Regions from separate parts of the Streptomyces sp. NPDC044002 genome, predicted to be linked through region 2. Evidence: riboswitches for the same ligand, from Rfam matches in the RefSeq annotation. Region 2 holds a riboswitch; each other region holds the start of a gene.
The links. A riboswitch is a leader RNA that binds a small molecule or an ion and turns the genes downstream of it on or off. The one in region 2 is predicted to bind cyclic di-AMP.
Positions count from the first base shown of each region.

Region 1: linked by a shared signal. The riboswitch ahead of AC07A6_RS00330 (M23 family metallopeptidase) and the one ahead of AC07A6_RS22460 (LysM peptidoglycan-binding domain-containing M23 family metallopeptidase) in region 2 are both predicted to bind cyclic di-AMP.
Region 3: linked by a shared signal. The riboswitch ahead of AC07A6_RS11500 (transglycosylase family protein) and the one ahead of AC07A6_RS22460 (LysM peptidoglycan-binding domain-containing M23 family metallopeptidase) in region 2 are both predicted to bind cyclic di-AMP.

Region 1 covers NZ_JBWKEZ010000001.1:81,857-86,721, reverse strand. Annotated here, with positions in the region: gene AC07A6_RS00335 (GntR family transcriptional regulator) at 1-134, opposite strand, end outside; gene AC07A6_RS00330 (M23 family metallopeptidase) at 315-1,118, opposite strand; cyclic di-AMP (ydaO/yuaA leader) riboswitch at 1,131-1,288, opposite strand; gene AC07A6_RS00325 (M16 family metallopeptidase) at 1,506-2,873, opposite strand; gene AC07A6_RS00320 (M16 family metallopeptidase) at 2,894-4,246, opposite strand; gene AC07A6_RS00315 (DNA gyrase/topoisomerase IV subunit A) at 4,474-4,865, shown strand, end outside.
Region 2 covers NZ_JBWKEZ010000030.1:54,848-59,712, forward strand. Annotated here, with positions in the region: gene AC07A6_RS22450 (aspartate aminotransferase family protein) at 1-599, shown strand, start outside; gene AC07A6_RS22455 (tyrosine-protein phosphatase) at 652-1,473, opposite strand; cyclic di-AMP (ydaO/yuaA leader) riboswitch at 1,792-1,954, shown strand; gene AC07A6_RS22460 (LysM peptidoglycan-binding domain-containing M23 family metallopeptidase) at 1,959-2,963, shown strand; gene AC07A6_RS22465 (SGNH/GDSL hydrolase family protein) at 3,127-3,912, shown strand; gene AC07A6_RS22470 (MBL fold metallo-hydrolase) at 4,081-4,865, shown strand, end outside.
Region 3 covers NZ_JBWKEZ010000011.1:119,972-124,836, forward strand. Annotated here, with positions in the region: gene AC07A6_RS11490 (cytochrome P450 family protein) at 1-1,076, shown strand, start outside; gene AC07A6_RS11495 (LysM peptidoglycan-binding domain-containing protein) at 1,204-2,253, shown strand; cyclic di-AMP (ydaO/yuaA leader) riboswitch at 2,529-2,703, shown strand; gene AC07A6_RS11500 (transglycosylase family protein) at 2,706-3,452, shown strand; gene eno (phosphopyruvate hydratase) at 3,769-4,865, shown strand, end outside.

The DNA of each region.
Region 1 (4,865 bases), on a different contig from region 2:
TCGCGGACCGGGACGCGCGAGACCCCGTAGCGGCGGGCGAGCACCTCCTCGGTCAGCCGGCCGCCCGGCCCGAAGAAACCGGAGACGATGTCGTCGCGAATCGCTGTGCACACCGCGTGCGCCGGAATACGCAAGGCCGGACCTCCGCTGGTTTCGGTTCGGTTTATCGTGGCCGTGCTGCGACTCTATTGCACAACGCGGTGAATTCCGAGCGGGGCCGGAAACAGGGCTGGAAACAGGGCTGGAAATACGAAGAAGGCCCCGGCTCTGTGAGCCGGGGCCTTCTTCGGTGAAGCGTGCTGCGTACCTGCGGGTCAGATGCCCACGCCGTGGCTGCGCAGGTAGGCCAGCGGGTTGATGTCCGTGCCGTACGTGGCGCCGGTGCGGGCCTCGAAGTGCAGGTGCGGACCGCTGGAGTTGCCGGTGGAGCCCGACAGGCCGATCTGCTGGCCCGGGGTGACCGTCTGGCCGGCGGAGACGCTCAGCGAGTCCAGGTGGCCGTACTGGGTGTAGGTGCCGTCGTTGTGACGGATCACGACGTTGTTGCCGTAGGCGCCGCCCCAGCCGGCCTCGACGACGGTACCCGCGCCCACGGCGTGGACGGAGGTGCCGGAATCGGCGTGGAAGTCGATGCCCGTGTGGCTGCCGGAGGACCACATGCCGCCGCCCGCGCCGTACGAGGTGCTGACGTACGAGCCCTCGATGGGGGAGACGAAGGTGTTGAGGCGCTTGCGGGCCTCTTCCTGGGCGGCCTTCTCGGCGGCCTCGCGCTCGGCCTTCTCCTTGGCCTCGGCGGTGCGCTTCGCCTCGGCGGCGCGCGTCTTCGCCTCGGCCTCGGCCTGCGCCTGCGCGGCGACGGCCTCGGCGGCGCTCTGCTGGGTGGCGGCCTGGACCTCGATGTCGTCCTGCAGACCGTCGGCGACGACGATCGCGTTCTGACCGGTCTCCTCCATGGACGGGGAGCTGCTGTTGTCCGCCGCGAAGGCCGGAGCGGCCAGGGTGCCGACCACGCCCGTGGTGGCGAGGGCGGCGACGCCGGCGAAGCCGGCGGTCTTGCGGCTCAGACGGCTGGAACCACGGTGCTTACCAGAACCGGCGGCACGACTGCCAAACGCCATGAAGGGGGTGATCCTTTCCTTCCCTCTCGCCTACCGGGTTAGCTGACGGGTTCGGAGCAGGAAGGTCTCCTACGGGCCTCCTCTGACGAGGGGGTCCGATTCACCCCAGGGACATGTGGGTCCCCGGCTCCCCAGGCTCGCGCCTGACGGGGACTCGGCGATCGCTGTCCGGTGCCGCGGGTGCGGCGGGTACAAACTGACGAACAGCACGGCCGACGCTAGGCGGATCATCAGTCAATCGCCAAACAGACGAGCGCTTTTGTTGCGTACGCCACACCGCATACCTGCAACCACGCCATCAAACGGACAAAGGGGGCTCCGGTGGATGTTCCACCGGAGCCCCCTGGTGACGGGCCGGATCCCGGCCCGTCCCGGGTCTCGCGCCGCTCAGTTGGAGACGACGGTGACCTCACCGATCCCGAGGGCCAGGACGGGCTCCTCGATCTGCGCGGCGTCGCCCACCAGGATGGTGACCAGACGGTCCACCGGGAAGGCGTTCACCACGGCCGAAGTGGCCTCCGCCGTACCGGTTTCGGCCAGCCGCGCGTACAGCCGCGCCTGGTAGTCGTCCGGCAGCTCCTGCTCGACCTGGTCGGCCAGCGTGCCGGCGACGGAGGCGGCCGTCTCGAACTTCAGCGGGGCCACGCCCACCAGGTTCTGCACCGCCACGTCCCGCTCCGCGTCGGTCAGTCCGCCCTCCGCGAGGGTCCGCAGCACCTTCCACAGGTCCTCCAGCGCCGGACCCGTGTTGGGGGTGTCCACCGAACCGCTGATGGCGAGCATCGAGGCGCCCTTGCCGTCGGCGGTCGAACGCAGCACCTGCCCGAAGGCGCGCACGCCGTAGGTGTAGCCCTTCTCCTCGCGCAGCACCTTGTCCAGGCGGGAGGTGAGGGTGCCGCCGAGGCAGTAGGTGCCGAGCACCTGCGGGGCCCAGACGATGTCGTGCCGGTCCGGGCCGATCCGGCCGATCAGCAGCTGCGTCTGGACGGCGCCGGGCCGGTCCACGATGACCACGCGGCCCGTGTCGTCGGCCGTCACCGGCTGCACGGGGCGGGCCGGGGCGGTGTCGCCGGTCCAGGCGCCCAGGGTGTCCGCCAGCAGGGCGTCCAGGTCGATGCCGGTCAGGTCGCCGACGACCACCGCGGTGGCGGTGGAGGGGCGTACGTGGGCCTCGTAGAAGGCGCGTACGGCCCCGGAGTCGATCCGCGCGACCGTCTCCTCGGTGCCCTGGCGCGGGCGGGACATGCGCAGCGCGGCCGGGAACAGCTCCTTGGAGAGCTCCTTGGCGGCGCGGCGCTGCGGGCTGGCCAGCTCGTGCGGGATCTCGTCGAGCCGGTTGCGCACCAGGCGGTCGACCTCGCCGTCGGCGAAGGCGGGCGCGCTCAGGGCCTCCGCGAGCAGGGCGAGCGCCTTCGGCAGCCGGGAGGCCGGGACCTCCAGGGAGACCCGCAGGCCGGGGTGGTCGGCGTGGGCGTCGAGGGTGGCGCCGCAGCGCTCCAGCTCGGCGGCGAACTCCTCGGCGGAGTGCTTGTCGGTGCCCTCCGACAGGGCGCGGGCCATGATGGTGGCCACCCCGTCGAGGCCCTCGGGCTCGGCGTCCAGCGGGGCCGCGAGGTTGACCTCGACCGCCACCACCTGCTGGCCGGGGCGGTGGCAGCGCAGCAGGGTCAGGCCGTTGGAGAGCGTGGAGCGCTCCGGGGCCGGGAAGGCCCACGGCTTCGCCTCGCCGGCCTGCGGCCGCGGGTGGAAGGTCATCGTGACGGCTGCGGTGTCGCTCACTGCTCCGCCCCCTCGTTCTCGTCGTGCTGCTCGGTCTCGTGGGCCTCGGCGCCGGCCAGCGGCTCGTAGACCAGCACCGCGCGGTTGTCGGGGCGCAGCCTGGCCGCGGCCACGGCCTGCACCTCCTCGGCGGTGACGTCCAGCACCCGCTGGACGGCGGTCAGGGCGAGCTGGGGGTCGCCGAACAGCACCGCGAAGCGGCACAGTTCGTCGGCGCGGCCGGCCACCGTGCCGAGCCGGTCCAGCCACTCGCGCTCCAGCTGCGCCTGGGCGCGCTCCATCTCCTCGGCCGTCGGGCCCTCGGCGGCGAACCGCGCGAGCTCCTCGTCGACGGCCGCCTCGATGGCCGGCACCTCGACACCGCTGGAGGTCTTGACGTCCAGCCAGCCCAGCGAGGGCGCGCCGGCCAGGCGCAGCATGCCGAACCCGGCGGCCACGGCCGTCTGGTCACGGCGTACCAGGCGGTTGTGCAGGCGGGAGGACTCGCCGCCGCCCAGCACGGTCAGCGCCACGTCGGCGGCGTCGCACTCGCGGGTGCCGTCGTGCGGCAGGCGGTAGGCGGCCATCAGCGCACGCGCCGGGACCTCCTCGACGATCTCCTCGCGCAGCTGCCCGCCCATGACCTCCGGGAGCGAGCCGTCGCGCGGCGGCTGCTTGCCGTCGTGCGCCGGGATGGTGCCGAAGTACTTCTCGATCCAGGCGAGGGTGCGCTCCGGGTCGATGTCGCCCACGACCGACAGGACGGCGTTGTTGGGCGCGTAGTACGTGCGGAAGAAGTTGCGCGCGTCCTCCAGGGACGCGGCGTCCAGGTCGGCCATCGAGCCGATCGGGGTGTGGTGGTACGGGTGGCCCTCCGGGTAGGCGAGGGCGGTGAGCTTCTCGAACGCGGTGCCGTAGGGGACGTTGTCGTACCGCTGGCGGCGCTCGTTCTTGACGACGTCGCGCTGGTTCTCCATGGACTCGTCGTCCAGGGCGGCCAGCAGCGAGCCCATGCGGTCCGCCTCCAGCCACAGGGCGAGCTCCAGCTGGTGGGCCGGCATCGTCTCGAAATAGTTGGTGCGCTCGAAGCTGGTGGTGCCGTTCAGCGAGCCGCCGGCGCCCTGGACGAGCTCGAAGTGCCCGTTGCCCGGTACGCTCGCGGAACCCTGGAACATCAGGTGCTCGAAGAGGTGAGCCAGACCGGTCCGCCCCTTGACTTCGTGGCGCGAGCCGACGTCGTACCAGAGGCAGACGGCGGCGACCGGAGTGAGGTGGTCCTCGGACAGCACCACGCGCAGGCCGTTGGCCAGCCGGTGCTCGGTCGCTGTCAGGCCGCCGGAGCCGGCCTGAGCTGTGGCCGTGTGACCCATGGGCATGTGGTCCCTTCGATCGCGATGCAGAGATTTCTGTCAGACCTGCCACTGTATGCAAGCGCACCGACGGCCGGATAAGTTCCCGGGTCACCGCCCCCGACTCCGTACGGGGGACCCCCGGGGTCGGAGTCCGCGTTGTCGGTGCCTCGGGCCACAATGGTCCGCGTCAAACACGCCAGATCCCCCCAGTACACCCCGAACCTTGGTTAAGGAGCCGCGCAGCGATGGCCCGCCGCAGCACGAAGACCCCGCCGCCGGAGGATTTCGAGGAGAAGATCCTCGACATCGACGTCGTCGACGAAATGCAGGGCTCCTTCCTCGAGTACGCGTACTCGGTGATCTACTCCCGCGCCCTGCCCGACGCCCGCGACGGCCTGAAGCCGGTGCACCGGCGCATCGTCTACCAGATGAACGAGATGGGCCTGCGGCCCGACCGGGGGTACGTCAAGTGCGCCCGCGTCGTCGGCGAGGTCATGGGCAAGCTGCACCCGCACGGCGACCAGTCGATCTACGACGCCCTCGTGCGCATGGCCCAGCCCTTCTCGATGCGGCTCCCGCTGGTCGACGGCCACGGCAACTTCGGTTCGCTCGGCAACGACGACCCGCCGGCCGCGAT
Region 2 (4,865 bases):
GCGTGGCCAAGGCCCTCTCCGGCGGGTACGTGCCCGTCGGCGCGACCCTGGGCAAGGACTGGATCTTCCAGAAGGTCTACTCGTCCATGGACCGGGTGCTGGTGCACTCCGCCAGCTTCGGCTCCAACGCCCAGGCGATGGCGGCGGGCCTCGCGGTCCTGTCCGTCATGGAGGACGAGCAGCTGGTGGCCAACGCCCGGGCCATGGGCGACCTGCTGCGCGGACGCCTGGCGGCGCTCGTGGACCGGTACGAGCTGCTGCACGAGGTGCGCGGGCGCGGACTGATGATCGGCATCGAGTTCGGCAAGCCCTCCTCCCTGGGGCTGCGCAGCCGGTGGGCGGTGCTCCAGGCGGCCCGCAAGGGCCTGTTCGCGCAGATGGTCGTGGTGCCGCTGCTGCGCAGGCACCGGATCCTCACGCAGGTCTCCGGGGACCACCTGGAGGTCATCAAGCTGATCCCGCCGCTCATCGTGGACGAGGCGGACGTGGAGCGGTTCGTCGGGGCCTTCGAGGAGGTCATGGAAGAGGCGCACGGCGGGGGCGCCCTGATGTGGGACTTCGGCCGGACCCTGGTGAAGCAGGCGGTCGGCAACCGCTGAGGCGCGGCGGCGCCGGAGGGGGCCCGGGCGGGCCCCCTCCGGCCGTCCGGGGTCAGCCCTCCAGGAGCCGGTCCCGCAGCCGGTCCAGGGACCCGGGCGCGAGCGAGAGGCCCTCGGCGAGGTAGCGCTCCACCCCGCCCCACTGCTCCTCGATGACCGCGAAGGCCGCGAGCAGGTACTCCGCGCGGGCGTCGAACAGCGGCGCCAGCAGCTCCATCACCTCGGGGGAGCGGGCCTCGGGCGCGTCGCTGCCCCGGCGCACCCGGTAGCGGTTGTGCGGGACGTTGGACTCCAGGTAGTCCGCCACGATCGCCTCGCGCTCCACGCCCAGCGCGAGCAGGGTCACCGCGACCGACAGCCCGGCCCGGTCCTTGCCGGCGGCACAGTGCATCAGCGCCGGCACGCTGTCCAGCGCGAGCGCGTGCACGACACGGCTGTGTTCGGCGGTGCGGGTGCGGATGATCGTGCGGTACGAGTCCGTCATGCGGGCGGCGGCCCGGCCCTCGCCCAGGAGGCCGCGGAGCTGGTCGAGCTCGCCGTCGCGGACCATCTTCCAGAACTCCCGGCCGTCGGCCGGATCCGTCAGCGGGATGTTCACGTTGCGCACGCCCGGCAGTTCGACGTCCGGGCCCTCCAGGGCGTGGTCCGCTCCGTTGCGGAAGTCGAAGACGGTGTGCAGCCCCAGCGAGGCGAGGAACTCTGTATCGGTTTCGGTGGCATGCGCCAGATGTCCGCTTCGAAACAGTCGTCCCGTCCTGACCCTCCGTCCGTCCGTGGTCGGCAACCCGCCCACGTCACGGAAGTTGCGCACTCCGGTCATCTCCGCGCCGCGTTCGGGTCCGGCCGGAAGGGGCCGGGGTATCTGCTGGGTCACGTGTACTCCTCCGTGTGGGTCCGCGGTGTCCGAATTGGTCCGGTTGGGAACAACTTGCCATATGTGGAGGCGAGATCGGGCCCGGCCCCGTGAGCCAGATCATACGGTGACCGTGCGTGCCTGATCGCCGGAACCGAATTGCCTTGTGAGAGCGGTTGTTGATGGTGCGGAATGGACGCAGGGTGACCGGAATTCCATTGATCCCCCATATCTGCGAATCCGTCAGGGAATTCGCGGCTTGTTGCCCGGCGCCCCGCTCGATTACCTTCGCGATCGATCCGGGTGGACCGCCTAATCCTGCCGCCGCCCGGGAACCGCACCCGACCATCGCGCGCGGCAGGAGCGGGGGAACCAGGTAGGCCGCTGTTCCGGATCATTTCCGGCGCAGCTAGGGGTGAAGCCGAACCCGTGCTCCGCACGTACGGCCGGACATCTCCAGTCCGAACCCGACAGCTCACCTCGCAGGCGCCGGAGAGGAATTCGCCATGCCCGGAAAGGGTAAGCACCGCCGTCCGAAGTCCCGTTCGATATCCCGCGGCTTCGCCGTCGCCGGAACCGGCGGAGCCGCCCTCGCGCTCCCGCTGATGGGTGCCGCCGCCGCCAACGCCGCCCCGGCCGCCGCCCCGGCGACGTCCGCGCCGGCGCAGAGCGCGCAGGCGCCGCAGGCCCCGCTCGCCGCCGCCCCCACCGCCGCGCCCACCGTGTACACGGTCGTGCCGGGCGACCACCTCTCCAAGATCGCCGCCGAGCGCCACATCGAGGGCGGCTGGCAGCAGCTGTACGCCGACAACCGCGAGGCCGTCGGCACCGACCCCTCCCTCATCCACCCGGGCCTGAAGCTGAACCTCGTCGGCGGCCAGGACGCGGCCCCCGCCCCGAAGGCCCCTGCGGCCCCGGTCGAGGGATCCTCCAGCGAGGCTCCGGCCGCGCCCGAGGGGCTGGGCGGCAAGGCCCCCGCCCCGAAGGCCGCGGGCAAGACCACCGCCGGCAAGCCCAGCCGCACCTCCGGCGGCGCGGCCGCCCAGGGCTCCGGCGCCGCCGCCAAGAGCGAGAAGGCCTCCGTGCCCGCCGCGCCCGCCGCCGCGTCCGGCTTCACCGCCCCCGTCACCGGCGGCGTCTCCACCCAGTACCGCATGAGCGGCGCCATGTGGTCCTCCGGCTACCACACCGGCGTCGACTTCATCGCGAGCACCGGCACCACCGTCCGGGCCGTCGGCGCGGGCACCGTGGTTTCCGCAGGCTGGGGCGGCGCGTACGGCAACGAGGTCGTCATCAAGCACGCCGACGGCAAGTACTCCCAGTACGCCCACCTCTCCTCGCTCTCCGTCTCCGTGGGCCAGAGCGTCACCGGCGGCCAGACCGTCGGCCTCTCCGGCGCGACCGGCAACGTGACCGGCCCGCACCTCCACTTCGAGATCCGCACCGGCCCGTCCTACGGCTCGGACGTCGACCCGCTCGCCTACCTCCGCTCGAAGGGCGTGAGCATCTGACGGCACCCGCCGTCGGCACGAGAACGCGCGCGGAGCCGGGACCCGAGGGGGGTCCCGGCCCCGCGTGTACTTATTCCTTATCCCCCGCGTGGTATAGATCACGGCCCGTCAACCCCTCATTACGTTGGCGTAGGTTGGTTGCCAAGGTGAAGGATGCTGTCCTGTGGCAGCGACGACGACGACACTGAAGACCATCGGCTCGTACGCGGCGATCGGGGACAGCTTCACCGAAGGCGTAGGGGACCCGGGACCCGGGGATTCCTACCTCGGCTGGGCGGACCGCCTCGCCGTGCTCCTGGCCGATCAGCGCGACGAGCACGACTTCCGGTACGCGAATCTGGCCGTGCGGGGCAAAGTACTCGACCAGATCGTGGCCGACCAGGTCCCGAGAGCCAAGGAACTCGCACCCGACCTCGTCACCTTCTGCGCGGGCGGCAACGACATCATCCGCCCCGGCAGCGACCCGGACGACGTCGCGGAGCGGTTCGAGGCGGCCCTCGCCGACCTCAAGGCCTCCGTGGGCCTCGTGATGATCACCACCGGCTTCGACACGCGGGGCGTGCCGGTCCTCAAGCACCTGCGCGGCAAGATCGCGACGTACAACGTCCACGTCCGCGCCATCGCCGACCGCTACGACTGCCCCGTGCTCGACCTGTGGTCCCTCAAGACCGTCCAGGACCGCCGGGCCTGGGACGGCGACCGGCTCCACCTCTCGCCCGAGGGCCACACCCGCGTCGCGCTGCGCGCCGCACAGGTCCTCGGCTACGAGGTGCCCGCCGACCCGGACCAGCCCTGGCCGCCCGTCCCGCCGCGCGGCTCGGTGGACGTGACCCGCGACAACATCCAGTGGGCGCGCGAGCACCTCGTCCCGTGGATCGGCCGCCGGCTGCGCGGCGAGTCCTCCGGTGACCACGTCGAGGCCAAGCGCCCGGACCTGCTGCCGCTGTAGCGGAAGCGCGGGGGAGGGGGAGCGGCGGACGGGCAGCGGCGGCCCGGCAGCGGGGTGACGGCCGCGGCGGCGGCCCGGACACCGCGCGGCGGAATCCTCCGGGGCCGGTGTGCGTTGGGATGGTCGTAGCACTCGACCGTCCCGTCCTGCACCTTCCCAGGAGGCGCCTTGACCGGCTCCCTTCCCCTGCGTCCCCGGCTGCGCGCCCTGCGGCCCGAAGCCTTCGGCGCGGACCCGTCCGGCGCACGGCTGGAGCGGATCCTGCGCTCGCCGAACTTCGCCGACGGCGTCTTCCAGAACCCGGTGGGGGCCCGGACCAGGCCTTCCGGATCCATGGCGGAGTTCGCCAAGATCTACTTCCACAAGGAGCAGCGGGCCCGCCGCAGCCCCGAAGCGCCGATCCCCGTCCACCCGACCACCCTCGCCGACCTGGCCAAGCCGCCGGCGAGCGGGCTCCGGCTGACCTGGATGGGCCACTCCAGCATCCTCGCGGAGATCGACGGCCGCCGCGTCCTCTTCGACCCCGTCTGGGGCGACCGGTGCTCCCCCTTCCCCTTCGCCGGGCCCAAGCGGCTCCACCCCGTCCCGGTGCCGCTGGCCTCGCTGGGCTCCGTCGACGTCGTCGTGATCTCCCACGACCACTACGACCACCTCGACCTCCCCACGATCAAGGCCCTGGCCCGCACGGACACGGTCTTCGCCGTCCCGCTCGGCGTCGGCGCGCACCTGGAGCGGTGGGGCGTCTCCCCGGACCGGCTGCGCGAGCTCGACTGGAACGAGTCGACCGAGGTCGCGGGCCTCACCCTCACCGCCACCCCCGCCCGGCACTTCTGCGGGCGCGGCCTGCGCAACCAGCAGTTCACCCTGTGGGCCTCCTGGGTCGTCAGCAGCGGAGAGCACCGGATCTTCCACAGCGGGGACACCGGCTACTTCCCGGGCTTCAAGGAGATCGG
Region 3 (4,865 bases), on a different contig from region 2:
CGGACCAGCGGCTGAGCAAGAACCCGGCGCACCACGCGGAGCCGGCGCACGCCAAGGGCAAGACCGGGATCCCGGGGGAGCGCAAGGCGGAGCTGATGACGCACCTGCTGAACATCGACCCGCCGGACCACACCCGGCTGCGGCGGCTGGTGTCGAAGGCGTTCACCCCGCGCCGTGTGGCCGAGTTCACTCCGCGGGTGCAGGAGCTGACCGACCACCTCATCGATCAGTTCATGGAGAAGGGGGAGGCGGACCTCATCCACGAGTTCGCGTTCCCGCTCCCCATCTACGCCATCTGCGAGATGCTCGGCGTACCGCGGGAGGACCAGGACGACTTCCGCGACTGGGCCGGGATGATGATCCGGCACGGTGGCGGCCCGCGCGGCGGCGTCGCCCGCTCGGTGAAGCAGATGCGTACCTATCTCGGGGAACTCATCCACCGCAAGCGGGATGATCTGGGCAATGACCTCATCTCCGATCTGATCCGGGCAAGTGACCACGGAGACCACCTGACGGAGGCGGAGGCCACCGCGATGGCCTTCATCCTGCTCTTCGCCGGCTTCGAGACGACCGTCAACCTCATCGGCAACGGCATCCACTCCCTCTTCATGAACCCGGACCAGCGCGAGCGCCTCCAGGCCTCCCTCGCGGCCGGGGAGAGCGCGTTGCTGGAGACCGGCGTCGAGGAACTGCTGCGCTACGACGGCCCCGTGGAGCTCGCCACCTGGCGGTTCGCCACCCGGCCGCTGACCCTCGGCGGGCAGGACATCGCGGCGGGGGACCCCGTGCTGGTGGTCCTCGCGGCGGCCGACCGCGACCCGGAGCGGTTCGCCGAACCGGACACCCTGGACCTCTCCCGGAGTGACAACCAGCACCTCGGATACGGCCACGGGATCCACTACTGCCTCGGCGCTCCGCTGGCCCGTCTCGAAGGGCAGACGGCGCTCGGAACTTTGCTGAAGCGTCTGCCGGATCTGGAACTTGCGATTCCCCCTACGGACCTGCGCTGGCGCGGCGGGCTCATCATGAGGGGCCTGCGCACCCTCCCCGTCCGCTTCACAGTCCCGAACGGTTGAGGGCGCGGGGGAAGCCGGACTGACCGGAAGTCAGTTCCTACATAGGTCCACCGTCGAACTTGTGACATCCGTTCGAAGGCGGCTAGGTTCTGCCGTTACCCCGCCGTTATGCGAAAGGTGCAGTCTCATGCTTCCCGGGAACGGCCGCCACAGACGCCCCCGCCAGGTACCCGCGATCGTCGTCACCGCAGGAGTCACAGGCTCCGCGCTGGCCATGCCGCTGCTCGCCGCCACAGGTGCGAACGCGGCCGACACCGCCACGTGGGACAAGGTCGCCGACTGCGAGAGCGGCGGCACCTGGAGCGCGAACTCCGGCAGCGGCGCCTACGGCGGCCTGCAGTTCACCCTGGAGCAGTGGCGCAACGCCGGCGGACTCGCGTACGCGGAGCGCCCCGACCTCGCCAGCCGCTCCCAGCAGATCGCGGTCGCCGAGCGGGTGCTGGCCTCCCAGGGCCCCCAGGCGTGGCCGCTGTGCTCCGCCTCGGCCGGGCTGACCCAGCAGGGCCCCGCGCCCGAGGTGGACCCGGGCGACAAGCTGAACCCCGGGCCCGTCGCGCCCACCCCGACCCGGCCCGACGACTCGGTGCCGAAGACGGGCAAGGGCAAGCCGTCCACGGACTTCGGGGCCCCGACCCCGGCGCCGGGCGCGTCGTCCAACCCGAGCGGGCTCCCGGACTACCCGCTGGGCCCCTCCAGCGGACTGCCCGTCATGCCCGAGCCGGACTTCACGGTCCAGCCCACCAACCCCGCCACGCCCACGCCGGGCACCCCCACCCCGGGCACGCCCACGCCCACGGCGCCGGGCACCCCGACCACTCCGGGCGCCACCCCGACGGCCCCGGCCACCCCGGGCGCCACTCCCGCCCCGGGCGCCACGCCCACCGCCCCGGCCACCCCGGGCGACCCGACGGGCACCCCGTCCGCCGGGGCGGCCGACGGCTCGGGCAAGCACCGCGGCCCGGCCGCCGTCGAGGTGCCGGCGGCGCCTGGCACGGCGTCAGCGCCCGCCGCGGAGCCCGTCTACACCGTGAAGCCGGGTGACAGCCTTTCGGACATCGCGAAGGCCAAGGGCGTCAAGGGCGGTTGGGGCGAGCTCTACAAGGCCAACGAGCAGGTCATCGGTGGGGACGCGGACCTCATCAAGCCCGGGCAGAACCTGGATCTAACCAAGAAATAGGGGGCAGTTCGGACATCCATTAAGAGTTGAATGTCCGTTATCGCCAAATGAGACATGCATCTCTTCCGGACAACTGGCGTGTCTCGTTCCGGAACTGTTGCAAACCCCCCTCTCACCTGCACAAACGTGCTTCCGAGAGTGGCAAGTAGGCCGGTTTCTCCCCAAAATCGCACGTTGAACATCGGGGAGAGACCTGTCTACCTTCTGAATCGCTCGCCACCGCGGGCTCCTTCGACCGCATCGCCGAATCCTGCCGGCGGACGGAGGGAACAGTCGTCGCGCAAGCGCCGAAGGCAGGAGCGGGGGAACCAAGGTAGGCGCCGGGAAAGGCCGTTGAGAGACGGTCCGCGTACCGGCTAGGGGTGAAGACACGCGCCGCAATCCGCGTGACCGGGCAACTCATCCGCCCGAACCCGACAGCTCACCTCGAAGGCGTCGGTGAGGAGAGATCCATGCTGCTTTCCGGCAAGGGCAAGCACCGCCGCGGCTCCAAGGCCGTCCGCATCGTCACGCTCGCCGGTGTCGCCGGTGTCGCCGTCGCGGCCCCGCTGATGGCCGCCGGTACCGCCAGCGCCGCCACCGCGGCCGAGTGGGACAAGGTCGCCGCCTGCGAGTCCGGCGGCAACTGGTCCATCAACACCGGCAACGGCTACTACGGCGGTCTGCAGTTCTCCGCCTCCACGTGGGCCGCGTACGGCGGCAAGGCGTACGCCTCGCAGGCCAACCAGGCCACCAAGGGCCAGCAGATAGCCATCGCCGAGAAGGTCCTCAAGGGCCAGGGCAAGGGCGCCTGGCCGCACTGCGGCGTCGGCCTGTCCAACTCCTCGTACAACGGCGGCGGTTCGACCACCCCGGCCAAGCCGAAGCCCGAGACGAAGCCGGCCCCGGCCAAGCCCGCTCCGGCCAAGCCGGCCCCGGCGAAGCCCGCCCCGGCCAAGCCGTCCACGCCGAAGACCGAGACCGAGACCAAGGGCTCCGGCTCCGGTGCCGGCAACTGGACGCCGTCGAAGCCGTCGAAGCCGTCGACCGGCACCCCGGCCACCGGTGGCACCTACACGGTCAAGGAAGGCGACACCCTCGGCACCATCGCCGACGCCAACAAGGTCAAGGGCGGCTGGGAGAAGCTCTTCGAGCTCAACAAGGACACCGTCTCCGACGCCGACCTGATCTTCCCGGGCCAGAAGCTGAAGCTCGCCTGAACGTCCGCGTAACACTCGCGGCACCCCGCAGCATCCCCACCGCCCGGCGCGTATCCCCCCACGCGCCGGGCGGCGGCGTGTCGTCCGCAGGTCACCGCATTCCGGAACCGGAGCACCGGCCTCCGCTGCCCGGCACCCCCGCATGCGCACGAAATCAAGGGTCCTATGTCCCGGAAGACGGGTATTCGGACCCTTTTTCGTCCCAGGAGCCGGGCGGTCGGGCAGCCCACACCCCGGAGCCGGTTAGGCTCTAGTCGGCAGGGCCGTCCCACGGCCCACACGCCACCGCACACCCAGCGTCACATCCCAGAAGGAGATGCTCGTGCCGTCCATCGACGTCGTCGTAGCCCGGGAAATCCTGGACTCCCGAGGCAACCCCACGGTCGAGGTCGAGGTGGGCCTCGACGACGGCAGCACCGGCCGTGCTGCCGTTCCGTCCGGCGCCTCCACCGGTGCCTTCGAGGCCATCGAGCTCCGTGACGGTGACCCCAACCGTTACATGGGCAAGGGCGTGGAGAAGGCCGTCCTCGCCGTCATCGAGCAGATCGGGCCGGAGCTCGTCGGCTACGACGCCACCGAGCAGCGCCTGATCGACCAGGCCATGTTCGACCTCGACGCCACCGACAACAAGGGCTCGCTCGGCGCCAACGCCATCCTCGGCGTCTCCCTCGCCGTCGCGCACGCCGCGTCCGAGGCCTCGGACCTGCCGCTGTTCCGCTACCTCGGCGGCCCGAACGCGCACCTGCTGCCCGTTCCGATGATGAACATCCTCAACGGTGGGTCGCACGCCGACTCCAACGTCGACATCCAGGAGTTCATGATCGCCCCGATCGGCGCGGAGTCCTTCTCCGAGGCGCTGCGCTGGGGTGCCGAGGTCTACCACACCCTCAAGAAGGTCCTGCACACCAAGGGCCTCTCCACCGGTCTCGGTGACGAGGGCGGCTTCGCCCCGAACCTGGAGTCCAACCGTGCCGCGCTCGACCTCATCCTCGAGGCCATCAAGCAGGCCGGCTACACCCCGGGCAAGGACATCGCGCTCGCGCTCGACGTCGCCGCGTCCGAGTTCTACAAGGACGGCAAGTACGAGTTCGAGGGCCAGTCCCGCTCGGCCGCCGAGATGACGGACTACTACGCCGAGCTCGTCGAGGCGTACCCGCTCGTCTCCATCGAGGACCCGCTCTTCGAGGACGACTGGGCCGGCTGGAAGACCATCACCGACCGCCTGGGCTCCAAGGTCCAGATCGTCGGCGACGACCTCTTCGTCACCAACCCCGAGCGCCTGGCCCGCGGCATCGAGGAGGGCTCCGCGAACGCCCTGCTCGTGAAGGTGAACCAGATCGGTTCGCTGACCGAGACCCTCGACGCCGTCGAGATGGCCCAGCGCAACGGCTTCAAGTGCATGATGTCGCACCG